One region of the Photorhabdus laumondii genome, then DNA from elsewhere that is predicted to be linked to it. Evidence: riboswitches for the same ligand, from Rfam matches in the RefSeq annotation. Region 1 holds a riboswitch; the other holds the start of a gene.
What was found. A riboswitch is a leader RNA that binds a small molecule or an ion and turns the genes downstream of it on or off. The one in region 1 is predicted to bind thiamine pyrophosphate.
Positions count from the first base shown of each region.

Region 2: another riboswitch for thiamine pyrophosphate. It lies ahead of thiC (phosphomethylpyrimidine synthase ThiC); the one in region 1 lies ahead of thiB (thiamine ABC transporter substrate binding subunit).

Region 1 is NZ_CP024901.1:697,765-710,337, reverse strand. It holds gene thyA (thymidylate synthase) at 1-695, opposite strand, end outside; gene lgt (prolipoprotein diacylglyceryl transferase) at 692-1,567, opposite strand; gene ptsP (phosphoenolpyruvate--protein phosphotransferase) at 1,643-3,889, opposite strand; gene rppH (RNA pyrophosphohydrolase) at 3,899-4,429, opposite strand; TPP riboswitch at 4,543-4,647, shown strand; gene thiB (thiamine ABC transporter substrate binding subunit) at 4,720-5,733, shown strand; gene thiP (thiamine/thiamine pyrophosphate ABC transporter permease ThiP) at 5,709-7,319, shown strand; gene thiQ (thiamine ABC transporter ATP-binding protein ThiQ) at 7,306-8,013, shown strand; gene PluTT01m_RS26795 (hypothetical protein) at 8,327-8,473, shown strand; gene rapA (RNA polymerase-associated protein RapA) at 8,671-11,583, shown strand; gene rluA (bifunctional tRNA pseudouridine(32) synthase/23S rRNA pseudouridine(746) synthase RluA) at 11,680-12,330, shown strand; gene djlA (co-chaperone DjlA) at 12,566-12,573, opposite strand, start outside.
Region 2 is NZ_CP024901.1:520,088-532,660, reverse strand. It holds gene purD (phosphoribosylamine--glycine ligase) at 1-36, shown strand, start outside; gene PluTT01m_RS02505 (DUF1481 domain-containing protein) at 55-696, opposite strand; gene hupA (nucleoid-associated protein HU-alpha) at 765-1,037, opposite strand; gene PluTT01m_RS02495 (YjaG family protein) at 1,224-1,814, opposite strand; gene nfi (deoxyribonuclease V) at 1,891-2,559, opposite strand; gene hemE (uroporphyrinogen decarboxylase) at 2,564-3,628, opposite strand; gene nudC (NAD(+) diphosphatase) at 3,741-4,508, opposite strand; gene PluTT01m_RS02475 (HAD family hydrolase) at 4,799-5,461, shown strand; TPP riboswitch at 5,517-5,642, shown strand; gene thiC (phosphomethylpyrimidine synthase ThiC) at 5,761-7,698, shown strand; gene thiE (thiamine phosphate synthase) at 7,682-8,332, shown strand; gene PluTT01m_RS02460 (HesA/MoeB/ThiF family protein) at 8,343-9,092, shown strand; gene thiS (sulfur carrier protein ThiS) at 9,089-9,289, shown strand; gene PluTT01m_RS02450 (thiazole synthase) at 9,291-10,058, shown strand; gene thiH (2-iminoacetate synthase ThiH) at 10,058-11,197, shown strand; gene PluTT01m_RS02440 (carbohydrate binding domain-containing protein) at 11,602-12,078, shown strand; gene PluTT01m_RS02435 (hypothetical protein) at 12,390-12,573, shown strand, end outside.

The DNA of each region.
Region 1 (12,573 bases):
ATCACCAGTTTTGGTAGTGAACGCGGTTCACGGCTGAGTTGTAATTTTGTCTGCTCCATATGGTTGCTATAAAGGTGCGTATCACCACCGGTCCAGACAAAATCGCCTACTTCCAAATCACACTGTTGCGCCATCATGTGAACTAGCAATGCATAGCTGGCAATATTGAACGGTAAGCCAAGGAATACGTCACAGGAGCGCTGGTAAAGCTGACAGGAAAGTTTGCCATCCGCAACATAAAACTGGAAGAAAGCGTGGCATGGCGCTAATGCCATCTTATCCAATTCACCAACGTTCCAAGCCGAAACAATAATTCTACGTGAATCTGGATCGCTTTTAAGCTGTTCCAGTACAGTTTTCAATTGGTCAATCTGGCGGCCATCTGCGGTACCCCATGCGCGCCATTGCTTACCATATACCGGCCCTAAATCACCGTTTTCATCCGCCCATTCATCCCAAATAGTCACCCCATTTTCATGCAGATATTTAATATTGGTATCACCATTCAAGAACCAGAGAAGTTCATGAATAATTGAGCGGATATGGCAACGTTTAGTTGTGACCAGTGGAAAACCATCCTGTAAATTGAAACGCATCTGATGCCCGAAAATCGAGAGTGTCCCCGTCCCGGTGCGGTCTGCTTTCGGAGTGCCCTCTGCAAGCACTCTTGTCATTAAGTCCAGATACTGTTTCATTTTACCTCTTGTACCTTATTACCTTGGTGTTTATATGCCCATATCATCATTAATATTCCCGCCAGGATCATTGGTATAGAAAGAATTTGCCCCATACTGATCCCGTCGAATAAGCCCAGTTGTGCATCTGGTTGGCGGAAGAACTCGACTATCACTCGGAAAATACCGTAGCCAATTAAGAATAAACCGGAAACACTGCCCATTGGGCGAGGTTTACGGATATATAAATTCAAAATAATGAACAGAACGATCCCTTCCAACGCCATTTCATAAAGCTGTGAAGGGTGACGTGGCAGAACACCATATTGCTCAAGTACTGATAACAGTGAGGGATCGGTTGCAGCCAATGCAATATCTTCACCACGGGAGCTTGGGAATAACATCGCCCACGGCGTATCCAATGTGACACGTCCCCACAACTCGCCGTTAATAAAATTACCGATTCTCCCCATGCCTAAACCAAAAGGGACTAACGGGGCAATGAAGTCAGCAACTTGTAAGAAATGGCGTTTCGTTCTGCGGCCAAACCACCACATTGCGCAGATAACCCCCACTAAACCACCGTGGAAAGACATCCCACCATCCCAAACTTTAAACAAATAAAGGGGGTTGTCGAGAAAGGCAGGGAAATTATAAAACAGGACGTAGCCCAGACGGCCACCAACAAATACGCCAGCAAAACCTGCATAAAGCAAGTTCTCTACTTCGTTTTTTGTCCAACCACTATTGGGTTTCGCTGCCCTGCGTGTCGCTAGCCACATGGCGAATACAAACCCAACCAAGTACATGAAACCATACCAATGGAGGGCTATTGGACCTATTGAAAAAATGACCGGGTCAATATTAGGAAATGCCAGGTAGCTGTTACTCATCTTTCCCCACTTAATATTTAGCGTTAATGCCCTAAGGCAAGTGATTGAGAATCATAGCACAGGCCGTTAAACGGATTAAATGCCACCTCTGACCAAACCGCCCACCCCATGCTGCTCCATAAATGTTGCTGACAGCTCCTTCACTCTTAGGCTGGTTTCAGCTTGTAGGATTTCGGCCATTAATTTTTCAACCTGAGCCAACTCCAGATGACGTAATAAATATTTAATTCTTGGCACACTACAACCACTCATACTCAAACTGCGATAGCCAAGACCAATCAATAACAGCGCTCCCATAGGGAAACTTGCCATTTCACCACAAATGCTGATCGTAAGACCTGCCCGCTGGCTATTTTCAAATACTAGTTTTAATGCCCGAATCACCGCCGGATGTAGGCAATCATAAAGAGAAGCGACGTGAGTGTTATTCCGATCCACTGCCAATAGATATTGTGTTAGGTCATTGGTGCCAATAGACACAAAATCGACTCTGTTTTTGAGTTGTGGCAACAGAAAAATCATCGAAGGAACTTCAATCATGACACCGAGCTGAGGCATAGATATTTGGCGCGCCAGCATTTGCTCAACTTCCTCTTTCGCTCTGTCTACCAATCGCTTAGCTTCATCAATTTCTTCTACACTCGTCACCATTGGCAGCAGGATTTTCAGGTTACCCATATCAGCGTTAGCTCTGAGCATTGCCCGCAGTTGGATAAGAAAAATTTCCGGTTGATCCAGCGTCACTCGTATACCACGCCATCCCAAACAAGGGTTCTCTTCGCTGATCGGCATATAAGGCAGTTGTTTATCCGCACCAATATCAAGTGTACGCAGTACCACCGGTTTATCGGGAAATAATTGTAACATCTCCTGATAACGCGCTTTTTGTTCATCTTCTGATGGGAAACCACAGTGCAGCATAAAGGGTATTTCGGTGCGATAGAGTCCAACACCATCAATACTATTACTGATCTGCAACTCATATTTCAGGCTCAAACCCGCATTAAGCTGAACCAAAATGCGCTCGCCACTTTTTAACCGTGCTTCCTGCTCCACATCTCCCTCAGCCAATCTGCTAAGTGCCTTTTCTTCTTCGATAATCTGTTTATATTCCTGCGAAATCAGTGGCTCAGGTTCAATGAAGACTTCCCCACGGAAACCATCAAGAATTAGCATACGATTGTTCAGGAGTTCCGGCTGGATATCCGCCCCCATAATGGCCGGAATACCCATTGCTCGAACCAATATGGCAGAGTGTGAATGAGTTGCGCCATCACGAACAATAACCCCTGCTAATCTTTCCTGCGGCATTTCTGCCAATAGGTTAGCACTCAGTTCATCTGCAACCAGAATGAACCATTCAGGCCATTGATGACTGGCAGTAAGTGAATCATCCAGATGAAATAATAATCGCTGTCCAAGTGCCCGTAAATCTGATGCTCTTTCCCGCATATAAGCATCCTGCAAGCTGGAAAATTGTTCTGCGTATTTCTCAATAACTTGTTTAACGGCCCATTGCGCAACAGAGCCCTGTTCAACACAGGAGAACAGATCTTGTTTCAACTGGGGATCATTCAAAAGGTAGGAATAAAGATCAAAAATCGCGGCGCTCTCTTTTTGAGAACCCACAGTAAAACGTTTACTGAGCCGACGACATTCTGCTATTGCATCTTCCAGTGCCTGAATTAAACGAGAACGTTCTGCTGCATGATCAAGAGTTGAGGCTTCAAAAATTTGGTCAAGTGAGGGCTGGGAGCAATCTTGCCATCCCTGAGCCATCACGATGCCATTGGAAATTGCCAAGGCTTTAATTCTGGTCTGCCGATATCGACCAAACAAGCCTTTAGTCTGAGCTTGAGCAAGGATCACCGCGAGTTGTGTCGCAAGCGTCACCATAAAGGACTCTTCGGTTTCATTAAACAAGCGTTGTTCCTGCTGCTGAACGACCAAAACACCTTGCAATTGACGGCGGTAAACCACGGGAACGCCCAAAAAAGCGCGAAAACTATCCTCTTTAACTTGAGGCAAGTATTTGAAACTTGGATGGCTGCGGACATCCGCCAGATTAATCAGTTCAGACAATTGACCAACTTGCCCGACAACGCCCTCACCAAAAGCCAAACTGATAGCCCTTCCTCGGGGTTTCCTCAACCCTCTAGTTGCCATCAGGTAATAACACCGCCGTTGATGATCAGCAAGATAGATAGAACAGACATCCGTGTTCATTGCCAGACAAGTCTCGTTCACCAATAGCTCAAGCGCTTCGGCCAGATTGGTTGCCATAGCAACTTTTTCAACAATTTCCCGTAAACGCATGAGCATGGAACTCACCTAACTTCTTTTACGACGGTAAGAATACGAAGAACGTGGCAGAGATACGCTTTCCTGCATTGGCATTACAACCGAAGCAAACTCTTTCATCACGCGCCGATAAACATCACGCTTAAAAGAGACTACCTGCCGAACAGGATACCAATAGCTGACCCAACGCCAACCATCGAACTCCGGGGTATTACTGTGTTGCACATTAATATCTTCTTCATTACAGAGCAGTTGTAATAAAAACCATCGCTGCTTTTGACCAATACAGACAGGTCGTGTATCCCAACGCACCAAACGCTTGGGTAATTTGTAACGTAACCAATTACGAGTAGAGGCCAGAATGCGTACATCTTTCCGACCTAACCCCACTTCTTCATACAGTTCCCGGTACATAGCCTGTTCTGGTGATTCCCCCGGATTAATTCCCCCTTGAGGAAATTGCCAGGAATGCTGCCCATAACGCCGGGCCCACAAAACCTGGCCTTGCCGATTACAAATTACAATTCCTACATTCGGGCGGTAGCCATCATCATCGATCACCAGACTACCTCGATAAACTAAATTTGAAAGATGACTAATTGTTTCACACTACCCTCAAGTGGTAAACCTCTATCATTGGACTTTGCAGTCGCTAGCTAAATCTCTACAATAGCGCCATCTCAACGGGGTGCTGGCTGTTTAAAACAGCCTTGCTGAGAGTAAACCCGCCGAACCTGATCCGGCTAATACCGGCGTAGGGATTTGAGCTGCTAACTATTTCACAGACGTTATCTTGCCGTTTAGCGCTTCCTCAAATCCTTTGCCAATCCTCTTAATTTAAGGAGAGCAAAGTGTTTAAGACGTTATTTTCCAAATTAATCGTACTGGCAGCCCTATCAGCTCCTGCGTTGCTATTAAGTCAAGTTGTACAGGCCAAGCCAGTATTAACGGTCTATACCTATGATTCTTTTGCCACTGAATGGGGACCCGGGCCCGCAATTAAAAAAGCATTTGAAGCTGAATGTCACTGTGAACTGAAACTGGTTGCTCTGGAAGACGGTGTTTCCTTGCTCAATCGCCTAAGAATGGAGGGCAAGCGTACTGCTGCCGATATTATTCTTGGGTTGGATAACAACTTGATTCAAGCAGCCCAACAAACAGGGCTGTTTACTGAAAGTCAAGTGGATACCAGCAAACTGACACTGCCAGTGTCATGGAATAACAAGGTATTCATTCCTTATGACTATGGCTATTTTGCTTTCATTTACAACAAAAAGACTTTACCAAACCCACCAAAAAGCATGGATGAGCTCATCAACAGCCACAATAACTGGAAAGTGATCTATCAAGATCCTCGCACCAGCACACCGGGGCAAGGTTTGCTGTTATGGATGCAGAAAATTTACGGTGATGATGCCCCACAAGCCTGGCAAAAGCTGGCAAAGAAAACACTCACCGTTACCAAGGGCTGGAGCGAAGCTTATGGTCTGTTCCTCAAAGGAGAAGGCGATCTGGTGCTGAGTTACACCACTTCACCGGGTTACCACCTGTTATCTGAGAAGAATGACGATTACACTGCGGCTACATTCAGTGAAGGTCATTACCTTCAAATCGAAGTGGCCGCACAACTGGCCTCCAGCAAGCAACCGGAACTTGCCCAGAAATTTATGCAGTTTATGCTGACGCCAACTTTCCAACAGGAAATTCCAACCACTAACTGGATGTATCCGGTCATTGATATCCCACTCCCGGAAGTATATTTGCAGCTTTCCATACCCGAAAAATCGCTACAATATCGCGCGGAAGAAGTCGCAAAATACCGTAACCAATGGATTCGTACATGGCAAAGCGCTGTCAGCCGCTGATAGCCGGATGGCTGTTACCGGGGGCGATTGCCGCCGGTTTTTTACTGTTGGTCGCCTTACTGGCATTCGGAACGCTCTGGTTTAATTCACCTGCAAGTGATTGGTATTTATTGATAGAAGATCGCTATTTGTGGCACGTGGTACGTTTCACATTCTGGCAAGCCTTTTTATCAGCACTATTTTCTGTCATTCCGGCTATTTTTCTTTCCAGAGCACTCTATCGCCGTCATTTTCCAGGCCGGACCCTCTTTCTGCGCCTGTGTGCTATGACGCTGGTTTTGCCCGTGCTAGTCGCTCTATTCGGCATTCTGGCGGTTTATGGTAGAACCGGCTGGCTGGCTCAGTTCTGCAAATGGATCGGCATCGATTACCCTTTCACCCCTTACGGTTTATCAGGCATTTTGCTGGCACATATTTTCTTTAATATGCCACTGGCAACACGGCTTTTACTGCAATCGCTGGAAAATATTGCGGTGGAACAACGGCAATTAGCGGCGCAGCTAGGTATGAATGAATGGCAACATTTCCGTTTTGTTGAATGGCCTTATCTACGCCGCCAGATCCTGCCCACTGGTGCACTGATTTTTATGCTCTGTTTCGCCAGTTTTGCGACTGTGCTGGCGTTAGGTGGCGGACCTGCTGCAACAACTGTCGAACTGGCAATCTATCAGGCGTTAAGCTATGACTACGATCTCAACCGTGCCGCGTTACTGGCGTTGATTCAGATTACCTGCTGCCTTGGCCTTGTGCTCCTCAGTCAGAAACTTAACAGTGCTCTATCTGTCGGCTACAGCAACCAACAGCAATGGCGTAATCCACAAGATACTCTGTTGAGAAAAATCTGCGACAGCTTGTTAATTATCGCCGCATTATTACTACTCGTGCCACCATTGCTGGCCGTTGTCGTGGATGGCCTTAACAGCGGGTTGCTTAATGTATTACGCCAACCTGCATTGTGGCGAGCCTTTATCACCTCAGCGGTGATTGCTTTAGGCGCGGGGTTATTATGCGTTTTATTCACTATGATGCTGCTGTGGAGCAGCCGTGAGCTGTACCTGCGTCATTCCCCCCATTGGGGACAAGTAATGGAGATGAGTGGTTTGTTAATCCTCTCTATGCCAGGCATTGTATTGGCAACAGGATTCTTTCTGTTGCTCAATGATACCGTCGGCTTGCCCCGTTCACCCTACGGTCTGGTGATTTTAACCAACGCACTGATGGCAATTCCTTATGCACTGAAAGTTCTGGATAATCCAATGAAAGATCTGGCGGCTCGCTATAATCCACTGTGTCGCTCCCTGAATATCCAAGGTATTAACCGACTGCGCTGGATTGAACTAAAAGCACTAAAAGTTCCGCTGGCACAAGCACTGGCCTTTGCTTGTGTCCTTTCCATTGGAGATTTTGGCGTTGTCGCGCTGTTTGGTAATGAAGATTTCCGTACCCTGCCCTTCTACCTCTATCAGCAAATCGGGGCTTATCGTAGTCAGGATGGCGCGATCACTGCTTTATTGCTGTTATTGTTATGTTTTACGCTGTTTAGTTTACTTGAACGCTTACCGAGACCACGTAATGCTCAAACTTGAAAATCTGACTTACCGCTATGAACATCTGATGATGCGCTTTGACTTACACATTCAGGCCGGAGAACGTATCGCAATCCTAGGCCCTAGTGGGGCGGGTAAAAGTACACTCCTGAACTTAATCGCCGGCTTTCAAACAGCAGAAAAAGGCTCCCTATGGCTGAACGGAGAAAATCATACCAGCACATCACCTGCTCAACGCCCGGTTTCCATGTTGTTTCAAGAAAATAATCTCTTCTCTCATTTGACAATTGAGCAGAATATCGGGCTAGGTTTACATCCCGGATTACGTCTCAATAGCACGCAGAAACAGACATTACAGCAAATAGTCTCACAAGTTTCATTGGAAGATTGTCTGCCCCGTCTGCCAGCTCAACTTTCTGGTGGACAACGGCAGCGGGCAGCATTAGCCCGTTGTCTAGTACGCCAACAGCCAATTTTATTACTTGACGAGCCCTTTTCTGCCCTAGATCCGGCACTGCGTAATGAAATGCTGGTATTGCTGGAACAAGTTTGCCATGAACGCCAACTTACATTACTGATGGTTTCCCATAATCTGGATGATGCCGCTCGTATAGCTGATCGCGCTTTATTAATCGTTGATGGCAATATCCATTATGACGGCTTAACAAATACGCTGGTTGCCGGCACTGTTCCTGAAGCAGCTATTCTAGGCATGAAAACCGATGCTATATAGGCATGGTTAATACTAAAAATCTGGAAGCAGTACGTACTGGCTGTGCCAGTCTAACGCTAATTTTCCAGAAACAACTGTATTCACTGGTTTTTAACCGAAATCCTTACCATAAATTTATTTTCACCATATTATCAGTACCCTGGAAGGAAAATTTGATGATAAACTAACCTACTGTAAAAGATTAGGCCGTAAACTGTCTGACTATCAGCACAATGTACCGCCACATGAGAGAACAGCAACGCTGGCAGATAAGTAAAATCTGTAATATCACCGGTCTTTGCCGTATCAAAATAGTGGCAGGATAAGCTATGTCATGACACTCTTCGAGCCAGAACTACTGGAAAATCTGCATTTATCACCGGACTATGATCACGATATTAACCAGCAAATTCAGCCTATCGCTGATGCTATCCTGCCGCTTTACAGGATGACTTTACAATTTCGCTCACCGGACAGATAGTAACGCCTTTTGGCTGATGACTATTTTTTGCAGGTGACGACTGGCTTTGCTTCCATTAACATATCGCCCCTTTGACGAGTGATAAGGGAAATAACGGGGTGTCTTGCTGTCTGCCCATTATCTCCGTTAAATCAAATAAAAAGCTGTCGTCCTCCACCCATGAATAACATTATCTAACAGAAACTGAGTTAAAATTTATGCCATTTACCCTCGGTCAACGCTGGATCAGCGATACAGAAAGCGAACTTGGATTAGGAACCGTTGTTGCACTGGACGCACGAATGGTCACTTTGCTCTTTCCTGCCAGCGGTGAAAACCGCCTCTATGCACGCAATGATTCTCCTATTACCCGTGTTATGTTTAACTCGGGAGATGTTGTCACCAGCCATGAAGGCTGGCAACTCAAAGTAGATGAAATCCAACAAGAAAATGGCCTGCTGATTTATACGGGCACACGACTTGATACTCTGGAAGAAAATATCAGTCTGCGCGAAGTGTTCCTTGACAGTAAACTTACCTTCAACAAACCACAGGATCGCCTGTTTGCTGGTCAGATTGACCGTATGGACCGCTTTGCCTTACGTTTTCGCGCCCGTAAATACCAAAGCGAACAATTTAAACTGGCTGAAAGTGGTTTGCGGGGTATCCGCGCAAGCTTGATCCCTCATCAACTTCACATCGCAAATGAAGTCGGCAAGCGCTACGCACCAAGAGTTCTGTTAGCCGATGAAGTCGGTTTGGGTAAAACCATCGAAGCCGGGATGATCATCCACCAGCAATTGCTGGCCGGTCGTGCTGAACGTGTTCTGGTGATTGTGCCGGATAGTCTTCAACATCAATGGTTGGTAGAAATGCTGCGCCGTTTCAATTTGCGCTTTGCCCTGTTTGACGATAGCCGCTATATCGAAGCACGGCACGATAGCGATAATCCATTTGAAACAGAACAATTGGTACTCTGTTCACTGGATTTTGCCCGCCGTAATAAACAGCGTTTTGAGCATATGCTTGAAGCCAGCTGGGATTTGATGGTGGTGGACGAAGCTCACCATCTGGTCTGGAGCGAGGATGCACCTAGCCGTGAATATCAGGTTGTCGAACAATTAGCTGAACAGATCCCAAGTGTGCTGCTATTGACTGCAACACCAGAGCAGCTAGGACAGGAAAGTCATTTTGCCCGTCTACGCCTACTTGACCCAAACCGTTTCCACGATTATCAGACTTTTATTGACGAACAACAAAAATATCGTCCAGTTGCCGATGCTGTCACACTGCTGTTATCAGGTGAACAACTTAATAATAATCAATTAAACCTAATGGGTGAGTTGATTAGTGAGCAGAATATTGAGCCTCTGCTGAAAGCTGCCAATAGTAATAGTGGTGAAAGTGAAACTGCACGGCGTGAACTGATTTCCATGCTGATGGATCGCCACGGCACCAGTCGTATTCTGTTCCGTAATACCCGTAATGGTGTGAAAGGCTTCCCCCATCGGGAATTGCACCAGATAAAGTTGCCTCTGCCATCCCAATATCAGACCGCCATTAAAGTCTCCGATATTATGGGCGCTAAAAAATCGCTGGAAGCACGCGCATGGGATATGCTCTATCCAGAACAAATTTATCAAGAGTTTGAAGGCGAAAACGCTACCTGGTGGAACTTTGATCCTCGCGTAGAATGGCTACTCGGTTTTCTGATGGCAAATCGCCATGAAAAAGTGCTGGTAATTTGTGCGAAAGCAACCACCGCTCTGCAATTGGAACAGGTACTACGTGAGCGAGAAGGGATTCGTGGTGCTGTTTTCCATGAAGGTCTATCACTGATTGAACGTGATCGCGCCGCAGCCTATTTTGCTTCCGAAGAAGAAGGAGCTCAGGTATTACTATGCTCCGAAATTGGCTCAGAAGGCCGCAACTTCCAGTTCGCCAACCAATTAGTGATGTTCGATTTACCATTCAATCCAGATTTACTGGAACAGCGTATCGGACGTCTGGATCGTATCGGCCAAAGCCGTGATATCCAAATTAGTGTGCCTTATCTGGAGAATACCGCCCAAGCAGTCCTGATTCGTTGGTATCACGAAGGTTTGGATGCATTCGAGCATACCTGCCCAACCGGTCGTACTATTTACGATCACTATTATGAAGCTCTGCTGAACTATCTTGCCAAACCCAATAATCAGGACCAAGAAAAATTTGGTGAATTTATTGATCAGTGCCGTCAGCAACATGAGCAACTCAAACAGCAACTGGAGCAAGGCCGTGACCGGCTGCTGGAAATGAACTCCAATGGCGGCGAGCATGGTTTGCGACTGGCAGAAAAAATTTCAGAGTATGATAATGATACTGAATTGGTGAACTTCTCTCTCAACTTATTTGATATCGTTGGTATCAATCAGGAAGATCGCAATGACAATATGATAGTGCTGACACCATCCGATCATATGCTGGTCCCAGATTTCCCTGGATTACCAAAAGATGGTTGTACTATCACTTTTGATCGTGAACAGTCACTGTCCCGTGAAGATGCCCAGTTTATCAGTTGGGAGCACCCAATTATCCGTAATGGGTTAGATCTGATCCTTTCCGGTGATACGGGTAGCTGTGCAGTATCCCTTTTGAAAAATAAAGCATTACCTGTTGGAACCCTGCTGGTAGAGCTGATCTATGTCGTTGAAGCACAAGCCCCTAAACGCCTGCAATTGACCCGCTTCCTTCCACCAACGCCATTGCGGATACTGATGGACCTGAAAGGCAATAATCTAGCTGATCAAGTGGAGTTTGAAAGCTTTAACCGCCAGCTTAATGCAGTGAATCGTCATACTGCAAGTAAACTGGTCAATGCGGTACAAAAGGAAGTTCACGCTATTTTGCAACAAGCCGAAGGTTTAGTCGAAACTCAGGCAAAATCATTGATTGAACAAGCAGAACAGGAAGCAGATGAAAATCTTGCTGCTGAACTTTCCCGTTTGGAAGCATTGAAGACGGTCAATCCAAATATTCGTGATGATGAATTGGAAGCCATTGAAGCCAATCGCCAACAGTTACTGCTTAACTTAAATCAGGCAAGTTGGCGTCTGGATGCTATTCGCCTTGTTGTCGTTACACATCAGTAAATATTAGTAATACCCGGAGGCTGGACCGGGATAGGGTAACCTTTACTAAGAACCCTATTCCCGCGCCTCCCCTAATATTCAGCTACCGGAGCCTCAATGGAAGCTTATAATCCTCCTACCGATCCTTGGTTACATGTGCTCTATCAGGATCAATATATCATTGTGGTCAATAAACCCAGTGGGCTACTTTCTGTTCCCGGTCGGGCAGCAGAGCATAAAGACAGCATTATGACGCGGATACAACAACAGTTTCCAGCCGCAGAATCTGTTCACCGGCTGGATATGGCAACCAGCGGCGTAATGGTAGTTGCACTGACCAAAGATGCAGAGCGTGAATTGAAACGTCAGTTCCGTGAACGAGAGCCGGAAAAAACCTATATTGCTCGGGTTTGGGGACGTCTGGAACCAGAAACGGGTCTTGTCGATTTACCGCTGATTTGTGACTGGCCGAATCGGCCAAAGCAGAAAGTGTGTTTTGAAACCGGGAAATCAGCCCAGACTGAGTACGAAGTACTCGCTTACGAAGATGAGGCAACTCGAATAAAACTCTCACCGATCACTGGTCGTTCACATCAGCTCAGAGTACATATGCTAGCACTTGAGCACCCAATTTTGGGAGACCAGTTTTACGCTCATCAGCAGGCAAGAGCAATGGCACCTCGCCTGCAATTACATGCACAAGAGTTATATATCACACATCCGGTCTATGGAACGCCAATGCATTTTCAGTGTAAAGCCGATTTTTAATTAATAGACAAATACAGTAACCGAATCCAATGAAGCCAATATCAGACACAAGGCCAAGCCACAACAAGCCAAAAGAACACGGATATTTGCCATTTTTTGCATTCCTCCTAAGTTAAAACAAAATAAAACATAAAATATTCTAATATTTTAGAGGAATAAAAAATAAACTCAACAGCCGTAGGGGATGTTATTCCCCTATACATTTAGTGGCATGTTTTTAAAAATAAAAAATGGGCTATTTAA
Region 2 (12,573 bases), 180 kb from region 1:
GATATCGGATATCGGGCAATTAACCGATTGAAATAATCATAAAACTGACGAGGGTCAGAGACTGTCCTTCGTCGGTTCCCAACGACAAAAGTCATTATTAGCTACCAACAATAATTCGCGGCCAGCAGGCGCTTCCAACCAAGCAATAGTTAACTGGCTGTAGCTACTTTTTTCGCGCTGTTCAAGCCATGACCTCGCGTAAGGTTCAAACTCAAGGGAAATCGTTTCACCTGCACAGGTAGTGACTTTACCGTTATTCCAGTGCCCTTGCACCAAACGCACATTTCCCACTATCAACGCATCACTTAATTCAAGCGTCCGTTTAGCATCAAACTGCATACGAACAATATCATCGCTGGAAAGTCGCTCTCGTCGCGTTTTCGACTGCTTTTGCATAAAAATCACATCACCGGATTTATTCAAACGAAGTTGTTCAGATAGTGGATTTTTATCATTCAAAATTTCACGGCGAATTTGGCGCAAATCTCCCTGCTTATATTCATAAAAAGTCACGACGGTATTGTCATTACGGTAGGGGCTGTAAACACTCATCAGCACCCGAGGTTTACTGTTCTGATCGTTGAGACGCCACAAGCGGACAACACCATCATCGGCAATGAATCCACTTGCGCTGAAAGAAGGTTCTTTAGGTTGATTGGTACAGGCGCTGAGCGCGAAGACGAATCCTAGTGTCATCAGCCCCTGACGAACCAACAAAAGGGGATAAATAATACCCCTTCTATTTTTTCTTTTTTGCAATGAAATTATTTAACTGCGTCTTTCAGAGCCTTACCAGCAGAGAAAGCAGGTACGTTTGCAGCCGCGATGGTAATTTCTTTACCGGTTTGCGGGTTACGACCAGTACGTTCTGCACGGTGGTTAACTTTAAAAGTACCAAAACCTACCAGTTGTACTGAATCGCCCGCTTTTAGGGATTCGGTGATTGCATTCAAAGTTGATTCCAGAGCAGCTTTTGCCTGAGCTTTAGTCAGTTCTGTGCTTTCTGCGATTGCATCAACTAATTCAGTCTTATTCATAGATTATCCTTACAGTGTGTTTATCGTTTGCAAAGCATCGAGTGCGACGGATATGCCGAATGACAGCACCCCTGCATACACGCACCGATAGCCACTTCTTTTCACCCCCCAAATGTAGAACAGAGTGGGGGCAAAAGTGAAGTCTTTGAACATGGCATTTAAAGCATTAAATCACGTTTTTTCACTTTACTGCGTTAAATTTATACCAATGTTGCTCGTTCCTGACTCCCGGAGGTCAGCTTTCAATCCTTTAATCAACTCAATATCCCGCTCTTCGCAGCTAACCAATAAGCGATAAATTTCCCATTGGATGTCCCACTCTTGTTCAATAGCCGGTAATATTTTCAGTTCTTCATCAGTCATTTCTTTTCCGGCCTGAGTCATTTCAAGCATAGCAACAGTGCGGATTGAAATTTCACTCACTGCAATTGCATGCTCCAATGTTTCACCACTCAGACGGGAGTGAATAATTTCCCCTAATGCAATACATGCATCAATCGCCGGGTACACACCGTAAATATCGTAATCATCCGCTGAGGGAATAATTTGTTCCAACTTTTCCAGCTGATTATCAAAATTCACCTTGGCATCTTTTACAACTAATATTTCCCACACCAAATCCAGAATACGGCGGTAAAGAGCAGGTTCTGCAAATGCCGTCTGGCAACAGAACATCTGGTAATTTGGATACATCCGTTCGCATAAACTTGCCATAAAGGTCAGATGCTGCCAGCTTTCAAGTTTTTCCAGCCGTAAATGTATCGGGTTCCGTAACATTAGCTTTTACTCATTATGCACAATTTGCTCCGCAGTTTACCTGAAATTCAAGAATATCCACACGCTTACACCGAATTTAAGGATTTTTCTGTATCATTTGTTCAAAAAATGGTCTATTTGAGGCTATACCATCTGCCCAACGGGTTGTTTCAGGCAAGCGATAACCTTTCATACAACGTTCCACCCATAGCAATGCGCTATCAAGACTGATTCTGTGTCCTGTAGAAATATACAACGGATTACAACGTTTTTTACTTCGCCATACCCAACCAATCTGTTCCTCTTTATCAAGCAAAGGTTGGCAACTGCCGGGCTGTTCTCCCAATAGTTCACTTTCACCACATAAACGACGTTTTGCCACACCAATTGTGGGCACATTAGCTAATAAACCAAAATGGCTAGCTACACCTAAACGACGTGGATGAGCAATGCCATGACCGTCCACCATGACTAGATCAGGTTTGTATTTCAACAACTGCCAAGCAGCCATTAATGCAGGATATTCACGGAAAGAGAGTAAACCGGGAATATAAGGCAACGTAGTTTCAATTCGCGCTATCTGATATTCCACCAGTTCAAGAGCAGGATAAGAGAGAACCGCTATCGCTGCACGGGTAATTGCTCCCTGTCGTTCGAAACCCACATCAGCACCCGCAATCAATTTAGGTGGGGAAAAATCATCATAACAGATAACCTGTTGAGCCTTTGCTATTTGTTCCTGACGTAATGCTTTCGTATTAATCATATTTTTACTGATGATATTTAGCTGAAAGTTTATGTACCGCTTCGACAAATACCCCCGCGTGTTCCGGCAGTATATCCTGATGGATACCATGACCAAGGTTAAAGACATGACCAGAACCCGTCCCAAAACCTTGCAAAATTGTCGAAACTTCCTGCTCAATCCGCTCTGGAGAGGCGTATAACATAGATGGGTCCATATTACCCTGCAAAGCGACTTTATTCCCCACACGACGGCGTGCATCGGCAATATCTGTCGTCCAGTCCAAACCAAGCGCATCACAACCGGTTTCAGCCATTGCTTCCAGCCATTGTCCACCACCTTTAGCAAACAGTGTCACTGGCACACGACGACCTTCATTTTCACGGATCAGACCATCAACAATTTTGTGCATATAATGTAAGGAAAATTCCCGATAATCCCGCCCCGTCAGTACTCCACCCCAAGTATCGAAAACCATCACAGACTGAGCACCTGCTTTAATCTGAGCATTGAGATAAAGAATAACGCTGTCTGCTAGCTTATCCAGCAACAGATGCATCACGGTAGGTTCGGCATACATCATTTTTTTAATTTTAGTGAATGCCTTGCTGCTACCACCTTCCACCATGTAAGTTGCCAGTGTCCACGGGCTACCAGAAAAGCCGATCAAAGGAACCTGGCCCGCGAGTGCCTTACGAATCGCACGCACGGCATCCGTCACATAGCTCAACTCCATTTCCGGATCAGGCACTGGCAGTTTTTCCACATCAGCACGGCTGAAAACCGGAGATTTAAAACGCGGACCTTCACCGGCTTCAAAATAGAGTCCCAACCCCATAGCATCAGGAATAGTGAGAATATCAGAGAAGAGAATTGCCGCATCCAGCGGATAACGCTGCAAAGGTTGTAAAGTGACTTCACAAGCGAGCTCAGTGTTTTTACACAAAGCAATAAAATCACCGGCTTTAGCACGAGTAGCCTGATACTCAGGTAAATAGCGGCCAGCCTGGCGCATCATCCAAACAGGGGTAACATCAACAGATTGGCGTAATAAAGCTCGCAAATAACGATCGTTTTTCAGCGCATTCATGACAGGCTCCATCTATATTTATTGGCCGCAACATAATCTGACTACAATGAATTAGAACCTCATTGTAACATGATAGGTAAATCTCTCCCGTTGAATTGCGCCAAACTGTACATCACGTATTTCGGCATAGAACAATCGTATCTTCAATCAACCGACGGGCAATAGTATTATGTGGTGGAATCAATGGTAATTGATCATAGTGATACCAATCCGCACTAATCAGCTCTTGCGGATCATGGCGGATCTCACCACTGTCATAATCAGCCAGAAATGCCATCATTAATGAATGAGGGAAAGGCCACGGTTGAGAAGCCACATAACGTAAATTGCGAATTTTAATATTACTCTCTTCCATCACTTCGCGGACAACAGCTTCTTCGAGTGTTTCACCGACTTCAACAAATCCCGCCAATACTGTGTACACCCCTCCACGATGGTGCTGATGTTGAGCCAGCAAAATATGATCATCCCGACGAATACCGACAATAATACAAGGTGCAATCTGCGGATAATAACGTTCATGGCAGTGATGACACAGACAAGCCCATTCACTGACACTATGGTGCATTTCATTACCACAATAACCACAATATTGATGAGAGCGATAAAACTCTGCCAATTGCACTCCTCGGCCAGCTAATTGAAACAAGCCACGATCACTTGCAACAATTTGCCGTAAAGAAACCATATTTGAAACCATTTTCTGACGGATAAGCCAAACTTTTTCGCCTTGCCACTCACCAATAGGCAAGGCTATTTTTCCTTGCAGTGACCATTGAGTTGCCATTCCAAAAGGTAACTCACCTTTCGGGAGCCAAATACGATTTTCATTGCTGATAATCCACCAGCCATGTTCTGTACCTGTAATTTGTTGTTGCATCATCATCACTATGACATCTTAATTTTAATATCTGTATATACCCGTCATCTTTCAAGTTGCCTCTTTGTTGGCTGCACTCGCTCACCCCGGTCACATCGTTACCTATGCTCCCGGGGATTCACTCCCTTGCCGTCGCAATCCATCTTGAAATCCATAGGGTATAAATCATACGCTTTCTAATCAGAAAAGCGTGCTTTATTACTATTGTCATAGACCATATTGCCCGATCTGGCAGTAATAGGCATTATTCTCAACGATTAAATAGACTTTGATCTGAGGAGCACAACACCATGTCTCAATTGCTTGCCGTGTTTGATCTGGATGACACCTTAATTTCCGGTGATTCCAGCGCTATATGGACCACGTTTTTATGGGAAAAAGGTGTCATTACTGATCCAACTTTTATCGAAGCAGATAAAAAAATGATGGCTGATTACAGCGCGGGTTCACTGGATATGAATGATTATCTGGCATTTAGCCTGCAAACCTTGCACCAAGTTCCACAAGAACAAGTTGATCTTTGGCTGACTGAATTTGTTAACGAAAAAATAAGACCTCGATTTTATCCGCAAGCTAAAGCTCTTATTGCAGAGTATCAACAGCAACAAATCCCAATTATGATCATCTCAGCCACAGTCTCTTTTATTGTAAAAAAGATTGCTACCGAATTGAATATTCACACGGCACTGGGCATTGATATGGTAATAGAAAATGGCTGTTATACCGGTAAAATAGATGGAATTGCGACTTTTCGTGAAGGTAAAGTAAAACGGATAAAACAGTGGCTGGAACAGAAAAATAGTTATCCCAAAATTATTCGCTTTTACAGTGATTCAATTAATGATCTCCCAATGTGTCAATTTGCCGATGAGGTAATTACGGTCAATGCTGATGCCCATTTAAAAACCGAAGCACAACAACATGGCTGGCAACAATTAACCTGGTCACTGTAAATACTTTCAATCAGTAGGGGTTGTAGTTTTCATAATCCCTTCTATACTACTGCTTACTTTCTTGTCGGAGTGCCTAGCGTAAGCTGTTTTATCGCAGCATACACAGGCTGAGACCGTTAATTCGGGATCCGCGGAACCTGATCGGGTTAATACCCGCGAAGGGAACAAGAGTAATCAACCGCTGTCAGCCCACCCAATTTTTTACAGGTCTGTCCAGCCATCAATTATATTACTCTTACTCATTTGCCTGCGAGCTCCAGACAAGCAACTTTCCCAATAACACAGTTTAGGAATTTGCTATGTCTCATAATACTGTTATCCCTACAACCGATATTTCACCAAAACCCGATCCGGCACGCCCACGTAAAGCTCAACGCGATGCCGCCCAAGAATTTATTAATTCTATTCAAGGCGTGACCTTCCCAAATTCACGACGAATTTATCTTCAAGGTTCCCGTGACGATATCCAAGTTCCAATGCGTGAAATTCAATTATCTCCCACGTTAATTGGTGGCACCAAAGAAGAACCTCAGTATGAAGAAAACGAAGCCATTCCGGTTTATGATACTTCCGGCGCTTATGGCGATCCTGATGCCAAGCTGGATGTACATGTTGGGTTAACTCAACTACGTCAACCCTGGATCGACGAACGCCAAGATACTGAACCTGTTGCCGCCCTCAGCTCCGATTTTACTCAGCAACGCCTGACGGATGCCGGTCTCGATCATTTACGTTTCAATCATCGCCCCCATCCATTAAAAGCCCGTAAAGACAAACGCGTTACTCAACTGCACTATGCTCGTCAAGGCATCATCACGCCGGAAATGGAATTTATCGCACTACGGGAAAATATGGGACGTGAACGTATCCGCGGTGATGTGTTACGCCAACAACATCCCGGACAAAGTTTTGGCGCTCAGTTGCCGGAAAATATCACACCAGAATTTGTCCGTCAGGAAGTCGCGGCTGGTCGGGCAATTATCCCTGCCAATATCAATCATCCTGAATCAGAACCGATGATTATTGGTCGCAATTTTCTGGTGAAGGTTAACGCCAATATCGGTAATTCTTCAGTCACCTCTTCGATTGAGGAAGAAGTAGAAAAGTTAATCTGGTCCACTCGTTGGGGCGCAGATACGGTAATGGATCTCTCCACTGGCCGTTATATCCACGAAACCCGCGAATGGATCTTACGTAACAGCCCGGTTCCTATCGGTACAGTCCCTATTTATCAGGCACTGGAGAAAGTCAATGGCGGGGCGGAAAATCTCACTTGGGAAATATTCCGTGATACCTTGCTGGAACAAGCAGAACAAGGGGTCGATTACTTCACCATTCATGCCGGCGTATTACTGCGCTATGTACCGATGACCGCCAAACGCCTTACTGGGATCGTTTCCCGCGGCGGTTCAATTATGGCGAAATGGTGTCTGTCTCATCATCAAGAAAACTTTCTCTACCAACATTTCCGTGAAATTTGTGAAATCTGCGCCGCTTATGATGTTTCCCTATCATTGGGAGACGGTCTACGCCCCGGTTCTATTCAGGATGCTAACGATGAAGCGCAGTTTGCAGAACTACATACATTAGGTGAACTGACCAAAATTGCCTGGGAATATGATGTTCAAGTGATGATCGAAGGCCCCGGGCATATTCCTATGCAGATGATCCGCCGCAATATGACGGAAGAATTAGAACATTGTCATGAAGCGCCTTTCTATACTCTTGGCCCCCTGACAACAGATATTGCACCCGGTTATGACCACTTCACTTCCGGTATTGGTGCAGCCATGATTGGCTGGTTTGGCTGCGCCATGCTCTGTTATGTGACGCCGAAAGAGCATCTCGGCTTGCCAAACAAAGATGATGTTAAGCAAGGGCTGATTACCTACAAAATTGCTGCTCACGCCGCCGATCTCGCCAAAGGTCACCCAGGCGCACAAATCCGCGATAACGCCATGTCTAAAGCACGTTTTGAGTTCCGTTGGGAAGATCAATTTAATCTCGCGCTCGATCCCGATACTGCTCGCGCCTATCACGATGAAACCTTGCCACAAGCCTCCGGCAAAATTGCGCATTTCTGTTCTATGTGCGGGCCTAAATTCTGCTCTATGAAGATTTCTCAAGAAGTACGCGATTATGCCGCTGGTATGGAACAGATGTCCGAAGCATTCCGCGCCCACGGTAGTGAGTTGTATCACAGTGTAGAGGATGTATCCCATGAACAATCTGCCTAACGCACCATTTGCCCCAACTGAACACAGATTGGGGCTGTATCCGGTCGTGGATTCGCTAGCGTGGATTTCCCGCCTGTTACAGACAGGCGTCACCACAATTCAGTTGAGAATTAAAGATCTACCAGAAGATCAGGTGGAAGAAGAGATTCAACAAGCCATTATGCTCGGTCGCCAATACAACGCTCGTCTGTTTATTAACGATTACTGGCGACTGGCAATAAAACATGGCGCTTATGGTGTTCATCTGGGGCAGGAAGATTTAGTTATCGCTGATCTGAACGCCATCCAAAAAACGGGATTGCGGTTAGGAATCTCTACCCACGATGAACAAGAGCTGGCAAGAGCAAAATCCCTGCGTCCATCTTATATCGCTCTCGGCCACATTTTCCCAACCACAACCAAAGCGATGCCATCTTCCCCACAAGGAGTGGAAGCACTGAAACGACAGGTAGAAAACACACCAGACTATTCCACTGTCGCCATCGGCGGAATTTCTCTTGAACGCGTACCGGATGTCATTGCAACGGGAGTTGGCAGTGTGGCGCTGGTTAGTGCCATTACCAAAGCAAAGGATTGGCGTCAGGCAACTGCACAACTGCTTTATCTGGTTGAAGGCATTGAGTTGAAGGGGTAGAGAGGTTCTTATGCTGAATGATCAAGAATTTATGCGTTACAGCCGACAACTGTTACTCGAAGATATTGGCCCGGAAGGACAGGAAAAACTGAAATCCAGCCACGTATTGATTGTCGGACTGGGAGGACTAGGCGCTCCTGCCTCTCTCTATCTGGCCGGAGCCGGTGTGGGAACAATTTATCTCGCTGATGATGACCACTTACACATCTCCAATTTACAACGGCAAATACTTTACCGCACTGAGGATATCCCTTCTGCAAAAGCTGAACTTGCAGCCAATCAACTCAATGCATTGAATCCGCTGATCAAAACAATGGTTCTTAATCAACGTCAGAACCTGGAATCGCTGACAACAATCGTGAAGCAAGTCGATCTGGTTCTCGACTGCTGTGACAACATGACAACCCGCCACGCTATCAATGCTGCTTGTGTGGCAACGCGAAAACCGTTGATCAGCGGCAGTGCTGTCGGTTTTAGCGGCCAACTTATGGTATTTGAACCCCCTTATCTTCATGGCTGCTATAACTGTCTCTACCCTGAACAGCAAGAGCCTCTACGAAATTGCCGGACTGCGGGTGTATTAGGTCCGATAGTCGGTATCATCGGCACATTACAGGCATTAGAAGCCATCAAAATGTTAACTGGGCTTCCCTCTCCGTTAAGCGGCAAACTCCGACTGTTTGATGGTAAACAACAAAGCTGGAGCACACTACAACTTAACCGGTCGCAGCAATGCCCGATTTGCGGAGATATGGCATGAAAATTACGGTAAACGACCAGCCGATGGAGCTTATGGCTTCTCTGGCTATACAGCAATTGCTAGAACAACTTGAACAAACACAACCGGGAATGGCACTGGCTATTAATCAAACCATTATTCCGCGTTCAGAGTGGAATACGCATCGAATTAATGATGGAGACAATATCCTTTTGTTTCAGGCTATTGCTGGAGGTTGATATGTTAAAAATTGCTGATACGACTTTTCATTCCCGTCTATTTACCGGTACAGGCAAATTCGCCAATGCAAATTTAATGACTCAAGCTATAGCCGCTTCCGGCAGCCAGCTTGTCACGATGGCAATGAAACGCATTGATTTGCAGAGCGGTAATGACGCTATTTTGGCGCCATTGCAAAAACTTGGCGTCAAATTGCTGCCAAATACTTCTGGGGCCAAAACCGCAGAAGAGGCCCTGTTTGCCGCCCGTCTGGCCCGTGAAGCACTGGCAACCAACTGGATCAAGCTGGAGATTCATCCTGATGTGAAATACTTGTTACCTGACCCGATTGAAACACTCAAAGGCGCTGAAATGTTGGTCAAAGATGGGTTTGTCGTTCTGCCCTATTGCAGTGCTGATCCTGTTTTGTGCAAACGTCTGGAAGAAGTGGGTTGCGCGGCGGTTATGCCTTTAGGCGCACCGATCGGATCTAATCAAGGGCTACTAACCCGAGATTTCCTGCAAATTATTATTGAACAAGCACAAGTGCCAGTGGTCATTGATGCCGGCATCGGTGCACCAAGCCATGCATTGGAAGCGCTTGAACTAGGCGCGGATGCTGTATTAGTCAACACCGCAATTGCTGTCGCACGTAATCCAGTAAAAATGGCTCAAGCCTTCAGAATAGCGATTGAAGCGGGTGAATTATCTTATCAAGCTGGCCGGGCAAGTCCAAAACAACACGCTGTTGCATCCAGTCCACTGACCGATTTCCTGAGAGTGCTCTGATGACGAATCATCTTACGAACAGCAATTTTAGTTATCGCTGGCAACAATTGAGTTGGGATGACATCACCCTGCGCATTCATAGCAAAACCGCGCAGGATGTTGAACAAGCATTAAGCAGTAACAAATTAAATCTGGACGATTTTATGGCCTTGCTCTCACCAGCAGCGAAACCCTACATCGAACCGCTGGCACAACGGGCACAAAAACTGACGCGTCAACGCTTCGGTAACACCGTAGGTTTCTATGTGCCACTTTATCTCTCCAATTTGTGTGCCAATGATTGCACCTATTGCGGGTTCTCAATGAGTAACCGCATCAAACGCAAGATACTGAATAAAGATGAAATTATTGCCGAATGTCAGGCGATTAAAGCGCTGGGCTTCAACAATCTGTTATTAGTCACCGGAGAACATCAGGGCAAGGTCGGTATGGATTATTTCCGCCACTATCTGCCGCTTATCCGCGAGTATTTCAGCTCAATCATGATGGAAGTCCAGCCTATGACACAGGAAGAGTACTCAGAATTAAAAACTCTGGGGCTAGATGGCGTGATGGTTTATCAGGAAACCTATCATCAACCAACTTACCTGTTGCATCATCTACGAGGTAAGAAACGGGATTTCCACTGGCGATTAGAAACACCCGATCGTCTTGGTCGGGCAAAAATCGATAAAATCGGTTTAGGGGCATTGATTGGCCTTTCTAGTCATTGGCGGACAGACTGCTATATGGTGGCGGAGCATTTATTCTTTCTGCAACGCACATACTGGCAAAGCCGTTACTCTATTTCATTCCCACGTTTACGACCTTGTACCGGAGGGATTGAACCGGCATCGCTAATGAGTGAAGCAGAACTGGTACAACTGATTTGTGCTTTTCGTCTATTTGCGCCAGATGTTGAGCTGTCTATTTCCACTCGTGAATCTCCATTCTTCCGCGATCACATCATACCACTGGCAATCAACAACGTTAGTGCCGGTTCGAAAACCCAACCCGGTGGTTACGCAGATAGTCGCCACGAAGAATTGGAACAATTTATGCCGCATGATAACCGTTCTGTCTATCAGGTCGCAGACGCATTAATTAAAGCCGGATTACAGCCTGTCTGGAAAGATTGGGATAACTATTTAGGTCGATAATTTAATTTTCTCTTATCTAAAATAATTCTATTTTAGATAAGAGTATTTAACAAGAAATAATCATAAGAAATAAGATTTAATATAAATATATCCGATGAATTTCAAACAGTCATAGATATTACCTCATTATTCACTCTATTCTTTCTCTCAATGTGACTAATATTTCAACATAACATTTCTGCAACAATGAGCATTGTCACGAGCAACAAATTAGCCTACAGAAACACCTATCAGGATAAGCGCTTATAACTCATTTATTCTTGTATTAATTTATACAAATTACAATTCACCACCAACAAAAAATACAATTGAGTATTATCCCATTATTGATAAAGTGCCCCCCCGAAAAACAAAGTGCTGAAAGAAATTAAATTCATTTCTATCTATTTAAAAAGGACTAATATATGAACGTACAAGAAATCCTGAATAATGAAGATTATTCTGATAGCAAGAAAAACTCTCATAAAGAACTGGTTAACGGCTCATTCGAAGAGGGATATAACGGCTGGAGAATCCCAGCTCCTGAGTCAGTAGAAATCTTATCTGAAAATGGCGTTCACTTTATCAGAATCCAAAGCGTTACCGGTTCTGGCGTCATTGATCAAATTATCGAAGGATTAGAACCTAACACTAAATATAAACTAACAGGTACAGCTCGCGTATCATCAGAATGGGCCTCATCAGCTTATTTTGGTTTACAGAGTCGCACCGAAGGCCCCAACACTTTTGCTGTAAACAGCACCGATTTTACAACCGGTTCGGTAGAATTAAGTACAGATCAAGAGGGACTTTTACGCGTTTATTTATTGAAAGACCAAGTTGGTCCTCGACCAGACGGAGAAACCGCTGACTTTACCGGTTTTATTTTAGAGCAAGCTTAAGCATTTAACTTCGATATATTTTAACATTTTAAACATCCAGAGTTCACGGCTCTGGGTGTTTTAATTGGTTGAGAAAATAAATTTAAAAATTATAAATTAATATCTTAACTGGAATATAGTTCAATTATTTTAAGATAAATTCCCATCGAAATAATTTAGCCCTGTCATTTATTTTCACATTAATTATCACAAGCCTAATCTTCAATCAAAAAACATGATTGAATATTTTTTCATTATTGCTAAAGTATTTATAGGAAAAAATTATTAAGCAAAATTAAATTTAATTGCCATTCATTTAAAAGGACTCATATATGGATATGAAGAAAATGCTAAATAGCGCAGATTATTCTGATACAAAAAACGCTAATAAAGAGCTGGTTAATGGTTCATTTAACGAAGGATATCGTGGCTGGAGAATCCCAACCCCTGAAACTGTAGAAATCCTGTCCGAGAATGGCGTTAATTTTCTTAGCATCCAAACCTATTCCAGCTCTG